3 regions of the Leisingera sp. ANG-S5 genome follow, and region 3 is predicted to be linked to each of the others. Evidence: riboswitches for the same ligand, from Rfam matches in the RefSeq annotation. Region 3 holds a riboswitch; each other region holds the start of a gene.
What was found. A riboswitch is a leader RNA that binds a small molecule or an ion and turns the genes downstream of it on or off. The one in region 3 is predicted to bind cobalamin.

Region 1 (3,850 bases), on a different contig from region 3:
GCCTTTAGCTGGGTCGTAGAAGCCGTGTTCGGGTGTGGTCTTGAGGCCCAGAACCGGGCCTGCGTAGAGACCGGCCGCCAGCGAAAGCTGTGCAAGCGCCGCCTGAGCAGCGACGGCGCCGCCGGCGTCGCACAGGGATTGCAGGCGGCGCAGGGTGGAGACTGGCAGGGTGGACAGCTCATCCAGCCGCGCATCCTCGCGGCCGTCTGCTGGCAGGATTGCCAGCGCGAAGCCCTTGCGCCGGGCAAGGTCCTGCAGGGTGGCGAGACCGTAGGACCAGTAGCTTTCGCCGCCAATCAGGCGGACGAGGACGCCCTTGGCGCCTTCCAGCGTCTGTTCCGCGTAGACGTCGACCGACAACGGGTGCTTGAGCGCCACCAGGTTGGCGAGGCGCAAGCTGGGCAGTTTGCCGTCCGCGCGGTGCCAGCCCGCCGCAAAGGCGCCGAGGTCGCTGTCGGAGAAGGACAGCACCACAAGGTCCGCGGGCGTCTGCCCGAGGTCTTGCGGGGTGTCGGTCTCGTCAAGGCCGTGGCTTTCGCGGAAGACGACGTGCATGGGTCAGGCCCTTTCGGAAAGAAGAGCAGAGGGCAGTGCCCGGCCTCGGGAGGAAGCGAAGCGCCCTCCCGTGTGGGAGGTCGGGCGCTGCCCGGCGTTACCGCCGGGCGAAACGTTTGAAGTTTCGCCTTGGGGCATCAGCTTCAGGCCCCCAGCTCGGCGCGGATGGCCTGTTCGTCGATGTCGTCATGCTCGGCGATGACCACCAGGGCGGTCTTGCGCGGCTGCGCACCCCAGGGCTGATCATACTGGGCGCGCAGGCGCTCGCCCACGGCCTGAACCAGCATCCGCATCGGTTTTCCCTCCACCGCGACATAGCCTTTGACGCGCAGGATATTGCGCTCGCGGGCGAGTTTCACGATAGCATTCTGCAGCGCTTCCGGGTCGGAGACTTCGCCCATTTCGACAACGATGCTTTCAAAATCGTCATGCTCGTGGTCGTGGTGGCCGTCGTGGTGGCTGGGGCGGGCCTCCAGATCGTCTTCGGCAGCGGCGTTCAGGCCCAGGATGATGCGCGGGTCGATGACGCCTTCGCTCATCGGCAGGATCGGCAGCTTGCGCGGCGCTTCTGCCTCGATCACCGCGCGGGCCTTCTCGACGCCTGCGTCGCCGGCCAGGTCGGCCTTGGACAGCAGCACGATGTCGGCGCAGGAGACCTGGTCTTCGAAGACTTCCGACAGCGGGGTTTCGTGGTCCAGGCTCTCATCTGCTTCGCGCTGGGCGGCAACCGCGTCCAGATCGGGGGCGAACTGGCCCTTGGCGACGGCCTCGGCATCGGCCAGCGCAATCACGCCGTCCACGGTGATACGGGAGCGGATGGCGGGCCAGTCGAAGGCCTTGAGCAGCGGCTTGGGCAGCGCCAGACCGGAGGTCTCGATCACGATGTGATCGGGCTTTTCCGGCAGGTCCATCAGTTGTTCGATGGTGGGGATGAAGTCATCCGCCACGGTGCAGCAGATGCAGCCGTTGGCCAGCTCCATGATGTTCTCCGCCGGGCAATTTTCATCGGCGCAGGATTTCAGGATGTCGCCGTCCACACCGGCGGTGCCGAATTCATTGACCACAACCGCCAGGCGCTTGCCCTGCGGGTTCTGCATCAGGTGGCGGATCAGGGTGGTCTTGCCCGCACCGAGGAAGCCGGTGATGACGGTGACGGGGATCTTGTTGAGGTCGCTCATGTTTACTCCTCGGAGAAGAACTTGGCCGGCGGGATGCGGGCAACGGATTGCTTGCGGAAGGTCTGCGGGCGCTCGCGCCACGGCACAACACCGTCGGCGGTGGCGGCATAGGCTGCGGCGCCTTCCAGAATTTCGGGGACGTGCTGGTCCGGGTCGAGGTCGCCGTAGACATAGGTCCAGCGTTCTTCGCCGCCGACCAAGGCCACGGCGCAGCCGCGCTTGCAGGAGGACAGGCATTCGACGCCGCGCAGGCGAACGCCTTCGGGCATTCCGGCTTCTTCCAGGGCTGCGTGCAGGATGGCGCCGGGGCGGGCGGCCTCCGGGTCGGCGCCCTCGCGGCGGCAGGTGAGGCAAACGGTCAGCGTGACCGGTCCCTGGGTGCTGGCAGTCTTGCCTGCCATATCGTCAGCCATCAGCGCGTCTCCTGTCGCGGCAGGGCGTGCGGGATGGCCAGAAAGGAACTGTGTCGTGCCAGTCCCTCACCCGGTCGCAGAACACCCCGTCTGCCCGTTGATCTCTCTCTAGCTGGCAGGTCTCCCGGCTTGCGGATGCCAAGGCGCTCAGGCCTTGCCGGCCATCCTGCCTTCCCGGGACGTATTCCCAGTGGCATGGCGGCCTCATCCGGTCACGGTCGCGGGGGCGGCTGTGCTTGAGCCTTGGCAAGGCCTTCACATTCCCTCTTCGCCTGTTTTCACAGGAACCAGCTGAACCCCCTTGCGCTATGGCGGGCTTCTTTGTCAAGACATGGGGTCAAACAGCTGGAGAGCCCCCATGAGCGAAAAGTCCGAAACCGGCATTTCAGAAGAAGAAGCCGCCCGTCACGCCTCAAAGATGGCCAAGAAGAAGGCCGCGCGCGACCGGATGATGAAGACCAAGGAGGGCGAGAAGGGCCTGATCATCGTTCACACCGGTCCGGGCAAGGGCAAGTCCTCGTCCGGCTTCGGCATGATCATGCGCTGTATCGCCCATGGGATGCCATCTGCGGTGGTGCAGTTCATCAAGGGCGCCTGGCAGACCGGCGAGCGCACCCTGATCGAGGAGAACTTCAGCGATCTGTGCCAGTTCTATGCGATGGGCGAGGGGTTCACTTGGGAAACCCAGGACAAGGCGCGCGACATCGCCGCCGCCCAGAAGGGCTGGGAGAAGGCCAAGGAGATGATCCTGGACGAGCGCAATACCATGGTGCTGCTGGACGAGATCAACATCGCGCTGCGTTATGAGTATCTGGATCTGGAGGAGGTGCTGGAGTTCCTGGTGGAGCAGAAGCCGCCGATGACCCATGTGGTGCTGACCGGCAGGAACGCCAAGGAGGAGCTGATCGAGATCGCCGATCTGGTGACCGAGATGGGCCAGATCAAACACCCGTTCCGCGCCGGCGTGAAAGCGCAAAAGGGCGTGGAGTTTTAAGAAGCTCACAAAGGTCTTTCGCCTGGCCGAAGGCCGGGCAGCGCCCGTCCCGCCCCAGTGGGACGGGACGGGCGCTGCCCTTCGCGTTATGCTGCGAGCGTTTGTGCCTTGCCTTGAATATAGGCATCCACCGCGGCGCGCTGGGCTTCATCCAGCCGCAGTCCCAGCTTGGTGCGCCGCCAAAGGTAGTCGTCTCCGGTCCGTACCCATTCGCGGGCAATTGCCCAGTCCAGTTCCCGCGCGGTGATCGTCGCCCCGAAGTCCTGCCCCATATCAGCCGCGGATTTGGCCTCGCCCAGAACCGCCCAGGCCTCGGTGCCATAGGCGCGGATCAGGCGGCGGGTCCAATAGGGCGAAAGGAACGGATAGTCCGCCGCGAGTTTGCCGCGCAGCTTTTCCACATCCGCCACCGCAAAATCGCCGCCGGGCAGGGCCACGCCTGCGGTCCAGTCCGCGGGCAGCTGCGGGAAAACCTCGCCGATTTTCGCCAGCGCCGCTTCGGCCAGTTTGCGGTAGGTGGTGATTTTGCCGCCGAAGACATTCAAGAGGGGCGCCTGTGCCTGATCCAGTGTCAGCACATATTCGCGGGTCGCCGCGGTGGCAGAGCTGGCGCCGTCGTCATAAAGCGGGCGCACGCCGGAATAGGTCCAGACAATATCCTCGCGCTTGAGCGGCTGATTGAAATATCCTGATGCAAAATCAATCAGGTA
Region 2 (3,850 bases), on a different contig from region 3:
GGGTGGCGGTGATGCATTACGGCTGGCGCAACGAGTTCCTGTCGATCTTCCCCAATGCGGTGACAATCAAGCCGGTGGCGGGGCCGGAAGATAAGCCAACCAACTGGTTCTCGATCATCTTCCTGGTGCTGCTCGCGGCGCTGTTGTGGGCCATCTATGTGCGCTGGCGCCGGTTCCGTCAGGCGCGGATCGACCCGATGATCGAAAGCGCCGAGGACAGCCTCTATGCGGCAGGCGATGCCATTGCTGAGCGCAAGGGCCGGTTCCGGCGCTGGCTGGATACCTGGAAATCGAAGTGACGGGAGGGGCCGCCGGATGGGCGGCTCTGAAAGACACAAACGGATGCGCGGGCCTGAAGCGGCCCGCGTTTGTTTATTCGATCCGGTCCAGCACCCAGTCCAGTGACGGGGTGAAATCGTCAGCCGCAAGCGCCCCGCGTGGTGCCGCAGTGGCAGCGAAGGCGAAGCCGTGTGTGTAATCCACCAGCAGGCAGAGAAGGGTGCGGGCCTCTGAGCCGGATACGCCTGCGGCGGTGATTTCCGCCTCGATCAGCCGGGTCAGCCCGGTCAGGGCAGGACCGATCAGGGACGGGTTTTCCAGGATGCATTTCGCAAGTTCCGGGTGCCGGGTCACCTGGGTGCAATAGCGGGTCATCAGGTCACGCAGCCGCAATTTGGGCGTTGCCGCTTCTGACGGTGCATCCGCGCCTTCAAATGCAATGGCGACGAGGGATGCAATCATCTCGTCCCTGGTGCCGGCGTGATGGGCAACGGCCATAGGGGTGACGCCAAGCGCCGCAGCCAGTGCCTTGAACGTGAGGGCCTTGCTGCCACCTTCGTCAAGCAGCTCCAAGGCTTTCTGCAGCACATCATCCTTGCTGAGGGTGCGGCTGCCCTTGGGCGGGCGACCCATGCGCGGGGGCATTGGTCAGGCCACCTGGAACGTGGTCTGGACCATGCCGGTGGGCAGGATGCGGGAGCTTGCCACCTTGAGGTCGATGTCCCGGTCCAGGCTGCCGAACAGGGGGATGCCGCTGCCGATCAGGATCGGAACCGTTGTGATGGTCAGATCGGCGATCAGCCCCTGGCGCAGGAAGGACTGCACCATCCGGCCGCCGTCGACATAGGCGCGGGTCCAGCCTTGCTCTTGCAGCTCCTGCATAAGGTCTGCGGGTGCGGCGGTGCTGAGGCGCACCTTGTCCTTCAGCTCTTCGGGAATGTCCTGTTCACTCAGGCTGTTGCTGAGGACCACAACCGGTTTGGTGTAGGGCCATTGGCCGAACCCCAGCACGGTGCGGAATGAGCCCGTCCCCATGACCAGCCCGTCTACGCTGTCCATGAAGGCGGCAAAACCGCCATCGTCATCTTCGGCATCGGGCTGTTTGAGCAGCCAGTCCAGCGAATGGTCCTGCCGGGCCACGAAGCCGTCGAGGCTGGTGGCGATGAAGACGTGGCCGGTGGTCATCGGATTCTCCTGCATATCATTTAACTATACGTCATATAGTTAAATGCAATTCGTGTTCCAAGGGGCCAGCGTAAGATTCGCTGCGTGCGAATCGATCTGCAGCGGCTGGCAGCGCCTAACCGCATGAAAGATAAGCGCTTGCCGCAAACGGGCTGGCGGATGCCGGTTTGAGATTCTGGACATCCCTGTCCCTGCAGGCATGGCAAACATGCATGTCTTTTTCCGGTTTTGGCGGGTCGGATTTGTCTCCGCCGGCGGCGCGGGATTCGGGCATTTTCCGCTTCAGCAAGGTGCCGCCCCTAGGGGTGGAGAATTGGGAAGCTGGTGAAATTCCGGCACTGCCCCCGCAACGGTGACCCCGGGCAAGGCATGGCAATAACCACTGAAGCAGCGGCTTCGGGAAGGTGCCAGGCCCCGCCGCCGAATGGCCCCGGGACAGTCCGGAAACCAGCCTTGCCCCGAAAACGTCAACCGCGGGCGGCGGCGGGGCGGTTGCAGGCGCGTGGCCTGCAATCTCTCTATCCATGCCCGCAGCCAAGCCAACCTGCCGCGGGGATGCGGCAAAGGAGAGAAGCAGATGCTTCACGACAGCGAAATTCTGGCCAAACTGGTCGCCCGTCAGAAAAACTATTCCCTGGAGCAGGCGTTCTATACCGATCCGGGCGTGCTGGATCTGGACATGCGCCAGATTTTCTACCGCGAATGGCTGTTTGCCATTCCGGCCTGCGAAATCCCGAAGGGTGGCAACTTCGTGACCCATCAAGTCGGCACCTATAACGTCATCATCGTGCGCGGCACCGATGGCGAGGTGCGGGCCTTCCACAACGCCTGCCGCCACCGCGGTTCGGTTGTGTGCAAGGCCAAGAAGGGCAATTCGCCCAAGCTGGTCTGCCCCTACCACCAGTGGACCTACGAGCTGGACGGCTCGCTGTTGTGGGCGCGCGACATGGGGCCGGATTTCGATGCCTCCAAACACGGGCTGAAGCCGGTGCATTGCCGCGACCTGGCCGGCCTGATCTACATCTGCCTGGCGGATGAGGCGCCGGATTTCGATGCCTTCGCCGCGGTTGCGCGTCCCTATCTGGAGCCGCATGACCTGGGCAACGCCAAGGTCGCCTTTGAAAGCTCAATCATCGAGAACGGCAACTGGAAGCTGGTCTGGGAGAACAACCGCGAGTGCTACCACTGCGGCGGCAACCACCCGTCGCTGTGCCGGACCTTCCCGGAAGATCCGTCGGTGACCGGCGTCGAGGGCGGTGAGACCCCGCCGCATCTGCAAAAGCATTTCGACCGGATCGAAGCGGCGGGCGTGCCGGCACAGTTCCAGATCGATGCGCGCGGCCAGTACCGGGTGGCGCGGATGCCACTGAACGAGGGCGCCGAGAGCTATACCATGGACGGCAAGGCGGCAGTGGCCAAGAAACTCGGCCGGGTGCCCTTTGCCGATGCCGGCACGCTCTTGAAGTTCCATTACCCGACCACCTGGAACCACTTCCTGCCAGATCATTCCATCGTGTTCCGGGTGACCCCGATCAGCCCGACCGAGACAGAAGTCACCACCAAGTGGCTGGTGCACAAGGACGCGGTGGAAGGTCAGGACTATGACCTGAAGCGGCTGACCGAGGTCTGGGTCGCCACCAACGACGAGGACCGCATCGTGGTAGAGGACAACCAGCGCGGCATCAACTCGCCCGCTTATGAGCCCGGTCCCTATTCGGAAGTGCAGGAGAGCGGCGTCATCCAGTTCTCCAACTGGTACGCCGACCATCTGACCCGCGCGCTGACCGGCCGCCACCTGATCGCGGCGGAGTAAGCGTATGGGACTGCAGGCCAACTTCGAGACGCTGGACGAAACCCTGGCGTGGAAGGACGACGAGATGCTGGAATGCGTCTCTGTCGTGCCGGAAGCGCCGAACACCGCCACCTTCAGCTTCCGCGCGCCTTCGGGCGCGTGGTTCAAATACCAGCCGGGCCAGTTCCTGACCCTGGAGCTGCCGGTGCCGGGGGAGACAGTCTGGCGGACCTATACGATCAGCTCCTCGCCGTCGCGGCCCTTGTCGATCTCAGTGACGGTGAAGGCGCAAGGAGACAGCATCGGCACCCGCTGGATGCTGGACAGCCTGAAACCGGGCATGTTCCTCAAGGCCTCCGGCCCGGCGGGCGTGTTCACCCTGCCCAAGCGCCCGAACGGCAAGTTCCTGTTCATCTCCGCAGGCTCCGGGATCACACCCAGCCTGTCGATGACCCAGTACCTGTTCGACCGCGGCCAATCGCCGGACGTCTGTTTCATCAACTGCGCCAAGCGCCCCAGCGAGATCATCGCCCGGCGCCAGCTTGAGGGCATGGCGGCGCGGGTGCCGGGCATCAAGCTGCACTTCGTTGTGGA
Region 3 (3,850 bases):
TTCGAGGATGAAGTTTTGCCCTTTGCCAAACTGGCCCTGCCGCGCGGTGATCTTGTGAACGGGTGTCTGCTGGATAAGAACAACCAAATTGTCATGATGCTTGATCCGGCAAAGCTCTTGCAGGAGCCAAGTTTTGTGGCTGCGGCCAAAGCCTGCCAGGAGATTTTTCCACCCGAGAAATCGGAAGAAGAGGCCGCTGAACTGGAAGCCCGCGCGGCAAGGCGCACATTTATCAAGTTCACTTTCGAGAAACGGTTCGCGCTCGACACCTCTGAAGTCAGCGAAGTGATCAACCGTCCTTTGGACCTGCTCGAACCGCCGTTTTCACTGAGCTTCGTCGAAGGCATCCTGAATTTGCGGGGAGAGCTTATCACCCTTTTCAATCCACGGGTGCTGTATGGGCTGCCGCCCGGGTCCGGCCGCGATCAGAAAGTGCTGATTTTCAAGCATGACGCGCAAAAGTTTGGAATCCTCGTGGACACTGTCGATGAAATAATCATCACGACGGAGAACCGCGTGGCTGAACTGAAGCCCTTGGACCAGCAGAATACCTCCAAGAGCATTGCTGAGGATGTATCCGGGTGCCTGCAGCACAAAACGCCAGACGGCAGGTTCGAGTCGATTTTGATCCTGGATACGAACGCATTGGTGGACCGGTGCTTCAAGGCGGCCTAGAGCGCTCTGCGCCTTCGGATTCTGCAATTAACTGCCGCGGGTCCTGGGTCGATGCCTGCACGGAGCGTGGAGTTGCATGACTAGACCCGAAGAATTCTGCTGACCGACGAAGTTTTTCTTGCCGCAAGAGAAGTGATGCGCTACCCGCGCTTTACCGGTCCCGTAAGGGCTAAGAGGGAATCCGCGGTGCCGCCTGGCGCCAAACGGAACTGCCCCCGCAACTGTAGGCGGCGAGTGCTGTCCCATCGTGTCACTGGGCCTGAAGGGTCCGGGAAGACGGGACAGACAGTGACCCGCCAGTCAGGAGACCTGCCGGTGAAAACCGAAACACACCGGACGGGGTTGTCCGGGGAGGTTGCCGGCTAGATGCGTCGCCCGTTCCTGGCGCCGCAAGAAGGGGAAACCCTCCGCCTTGCTGGTCAATGCCCTTCACCCGTTCTCCGGTCATTGACACATGGAGATCGAAGATCATGTTTCTGCGTTCCGGCCTCATGGGCCTTTCATTCGTTGCGGCAGCTCAGGCCGCAGCAGCCAGCGAAAACTTTCCGCTGACTATTCAAAACTGCGGTGAAACCGTCACTTTCGAGGCACCGGTTGCGTCCTCCGTGACCGTTGGCCAAGCCGCAACAGAGGTACTTTATGCGCTGGGTCTGGGTGGCAAGGTGCTGGGCACCTCGGTCTGGTTCAACGATGTTCTGCCCGAGTACGCCGCACTGAACGACAAGGTTGAGCGCCTGGCCGACAATGACCCAAGCTTTGAAAGCGTTGTGGCCAAGCGCCCGGGCCTGGTGGCTGCCCAGTATGAGTGGCATATCGGCCCCGAAGGCATCGTCGCCAAGCGCGAGCAGTTTCATGATCTTGGTATCCCGACCTATGTGATGCCCGCGGACTGCGTCGGCAAGGACAACACCACCGGCGGCGACGGCACCCGGACCGAGATGTTCACCACCGACAGCCTCTATCAGGGCATTGAGGAATTGGCGGCGATCTTCGGCGAGGCAGAAAAAGGCGCTGAGCTGGTCGCCGACTACAAGGCTCGTGAGGCCGCGGCTGTGGCCAAGGCGCAAGAGGTTGCGCTGGACGACGCCTCCGCTGTGTTCTGGTTCTCCTCGCCCGAGATGGAAAGCGACCCGTTCGTGGCCGGCCAGAAGGGCGCACCGGGCTACATGATGCAGCAGCTGGGCCTGAAAAACGTCATTGAGACCGACGAGGAATGGCCGACCGTCGGTTGGGAGACCATCGCGAAAGCCAACCCGACGGTGATCGTGATTGCCCGTATGGACCGCCGCCGCTTTGCCGCTGATGACTACGAGAAGAAGCTTGAGTTCTTGCGCAATGACCCGGTCGCCAGCCAGATGGATGCGGTTAAAAACAACCGCATCGTGGTGATGGACGCCCAGGCGATGGATGCCACTATCCGTGCCATCCCGGCGCTGGAAGACCTGGCGGAAGAACTCAGCGCGATTGGCAACGGCGCATGAGTGCAGCCGCCGTACTGGCCTGGCAGGGCATCCGGGGCGCTTGCCTTGCCCTGCCGGTGCTGGCCGCGGCGGTTCTGGCAGGCGCAATGATCGGGGAAACCTCGCTTGCGCCTGACCTTGTCTTGTCCGTTTTGGCCAACAAGCTGGCCGGGGCGGGCCTACCGGTGGACCCGGTGGATCAGGGCATCATCTGGAGCTACCGGCTGCCGCGGGCGCTGGTGGCTGCGGCCTGCGGGGCGGCGCTGGCGGTTGCGGGTGTAGTGCTGCAGGCCTTGCTGCGCAACGCGCTGGCGGACCCTTACATTCTGGGCATATCGGCCGGTGCCTCGACCGGGGCGGTGGCGGTCACCATTGCAGGTCTTGGCGGCGGCGCCCTGTCACTGTCCTTTGGTGCCTTTAACGGCGCACTGCTGGCGTTTGGCTTTGTCGCCATTCTGGCGCGGGCCGCCGGGGCAGGGGGCAACCGCGCCGCAGCGGCGCAGATCGTGTTAGCGGGCATTGCCGGCTCGCAGCTATTCAATGCGCTGACCGCTTTCATTATCGCCAAATCCGCCAATGCGGATCAGGCCCGCGGCATCATGTTCTGGCTGATGGGCAACCTCAGCGGTGTGCGCTGGCCGGATGTGTGGCTGGCGGTGCCGCTGGCGCTGGCGGGCTGGATGATCTGCCGCTTTCATGCCCGCGCCCTGGACGCCTTCACCTTTGGCAGCGACTCCGCGGCCTCGCTTGGCATCACGGTCCGCCGGGTGCAGGTGGTGCTGATTTTTGCCACCGCGCTGATGACCGCGGTGATGGTGTCGATCGTCGGCTCGATCGGCTTTGTCGGCCTTGTGATCCCGCATGCGGCACGGTTCCTGGTAGGCCCCGGCCACCGCAGGCTGATGCCAGCAGCGGCGCTGACTGGCGCCGTGTTCCTGATCGCCGCCGATATCGTCTCCCGCATCATCATCCCCGGCCAGGTGCTTCCCATCGGGGTGGTCACCGCTCTGATCGGGGCGCCGTCCTTTGCGGTGATCCTGGTGCGCGGGCAAAGGACTGCGAGATGAGGATCGAAGCCCGCAACCTGTCTTTCTCAGTGCGCGGCAAAACTCTGCTGCAGGACGTCTCGCTGGCGGTGCAGCCGGGTGAGACGCTGGCGCTGGTGGGCCCGAACGGCTCCGGCAAATCAACCCTGATGCGGCTGCTGTCGGGCCTGGCCAAACCCTCGCATGGCGAAGTGCTGCTGGCGGACCAACCGCTGGCCCGGCTGACCCGCCGGGAGATCGCCCAGCGGATCGCCATTGTCGAACAGCAGGCCGACACGGCTGAGCGCATCACCGCACGGTCCGTCGTCGAGCTGGGCCGCACCCCCTGGCTGTCGGCGCTGAAACCCTGGAGCAGCGAAGACACCCAGCTGGTGGACAAGGCGCTGCATACGGTGGAAATGGAGGGCTTCGCGCGCCGCGAATGGGCCACTTTGTCCGGCGGCGAACGGCAACGGCTGCACATTGCCCGCGCCCTTGCGCAACGGCCGGGGCTTCTGCTGCTGGATGAGCCGACAAACCATCTGGACATCCACCACCAGCTGTCCATCCTGAACTGCATCCGGAACCTGCAGGTGACAACCGTGGTGGCCCTGCATGACCTGAACCAGGCCCTGACTTGCGACCGTGTGGCGGTGCTGTCACACGGGCGCCTGGTGGCCTGCGGCGCAC

Region 1: linked by a shared signal. The riboswitch ahead of RA25_RS14065 (DUF1636 family protein) and the one ahead of RA25_RS19005 (ABC transporter substrate-binding protein) in region 3 are both predicted to bind cobalamin.
Region 2: linked by a shared signal. The riboswitch ahead of RA25_RS15700 (aromatic ring-hydroxylating oxygenase subunit alpha) and the one ahead of RA25_RS19005 (ABC transporter substrate-binding protein) in region 3 are both predicted to bind cobalamin.

The regions. Positions count from the first base shown of each region.
Region 1 covers NZ_JWLH01000009.1:46,004-49,853, forward strand. The annotation lists gene cobN (cobaltochelatase subunit CobN) at 1-555, opposite strand, end outside; gene cobW (cobalamin biosynthesis protein CobW) at 699-1,733, opposite strand; gene RA25_RS14065 (DUF1636 family protein) at 1,736-2,146, opposite strand; cobalamin riboswitch at 2,244-2,453, opposite strand; gene cobO (cob(I)yrinic acid a,c-diamide adenosyltransferase) at 2,505-3,140, shown strand; gene glpD (glycerol-3-phosphate dehydrogenase) at 3,227-3,850, opposite strand, start outside.
Region 2 covers NZ_JWLH01000010.1:232,397-236,246, forward strand. The annotation lists gene RA25_RS15685 (DUF1523 family protein) at 1-299, shown strand, start outside; gene RA25_RS15690 (TetR/AcrR family transcriptional regulator) at 373-924, opposite strand; gene RA25_RS15695 (dihydrofolate reductase family protein) at 928-1,479, opposite strand; cobalamin riboswitch at 1,736-1,934, shown strand; gene RA25_RS15700 (aromatic ring-hydroxylating oxygenase subunit alpha) at 2,042-3,277, shown strand; gene RA25_RS15705 (hybrid-cluster NAD(P)-dependent oxidoreductase) at 3,282-3,850, shown strand, end outside.
Region 3 covers NZ_JWLH01000016.1:87,781-91,630, reverse strand. The annotation lists gene RA25_RS19010 (chemotaxis protein CheW) at 1-675, shown strand, start outside; cobalamin riboswitch at 814-1,006, shown strand; gene RA25_RS19005 (ABC transporter substrate-binding protein) at 1,146-2,156, shown strand; gene RA25_RS19000 (FecCD family ABC transporter permease) at 2,153-3,202, shown strand; gene RA25_RS18995 (ABC transporter ATP-binding protein) at 3,199-3,850, shown strand, end outside.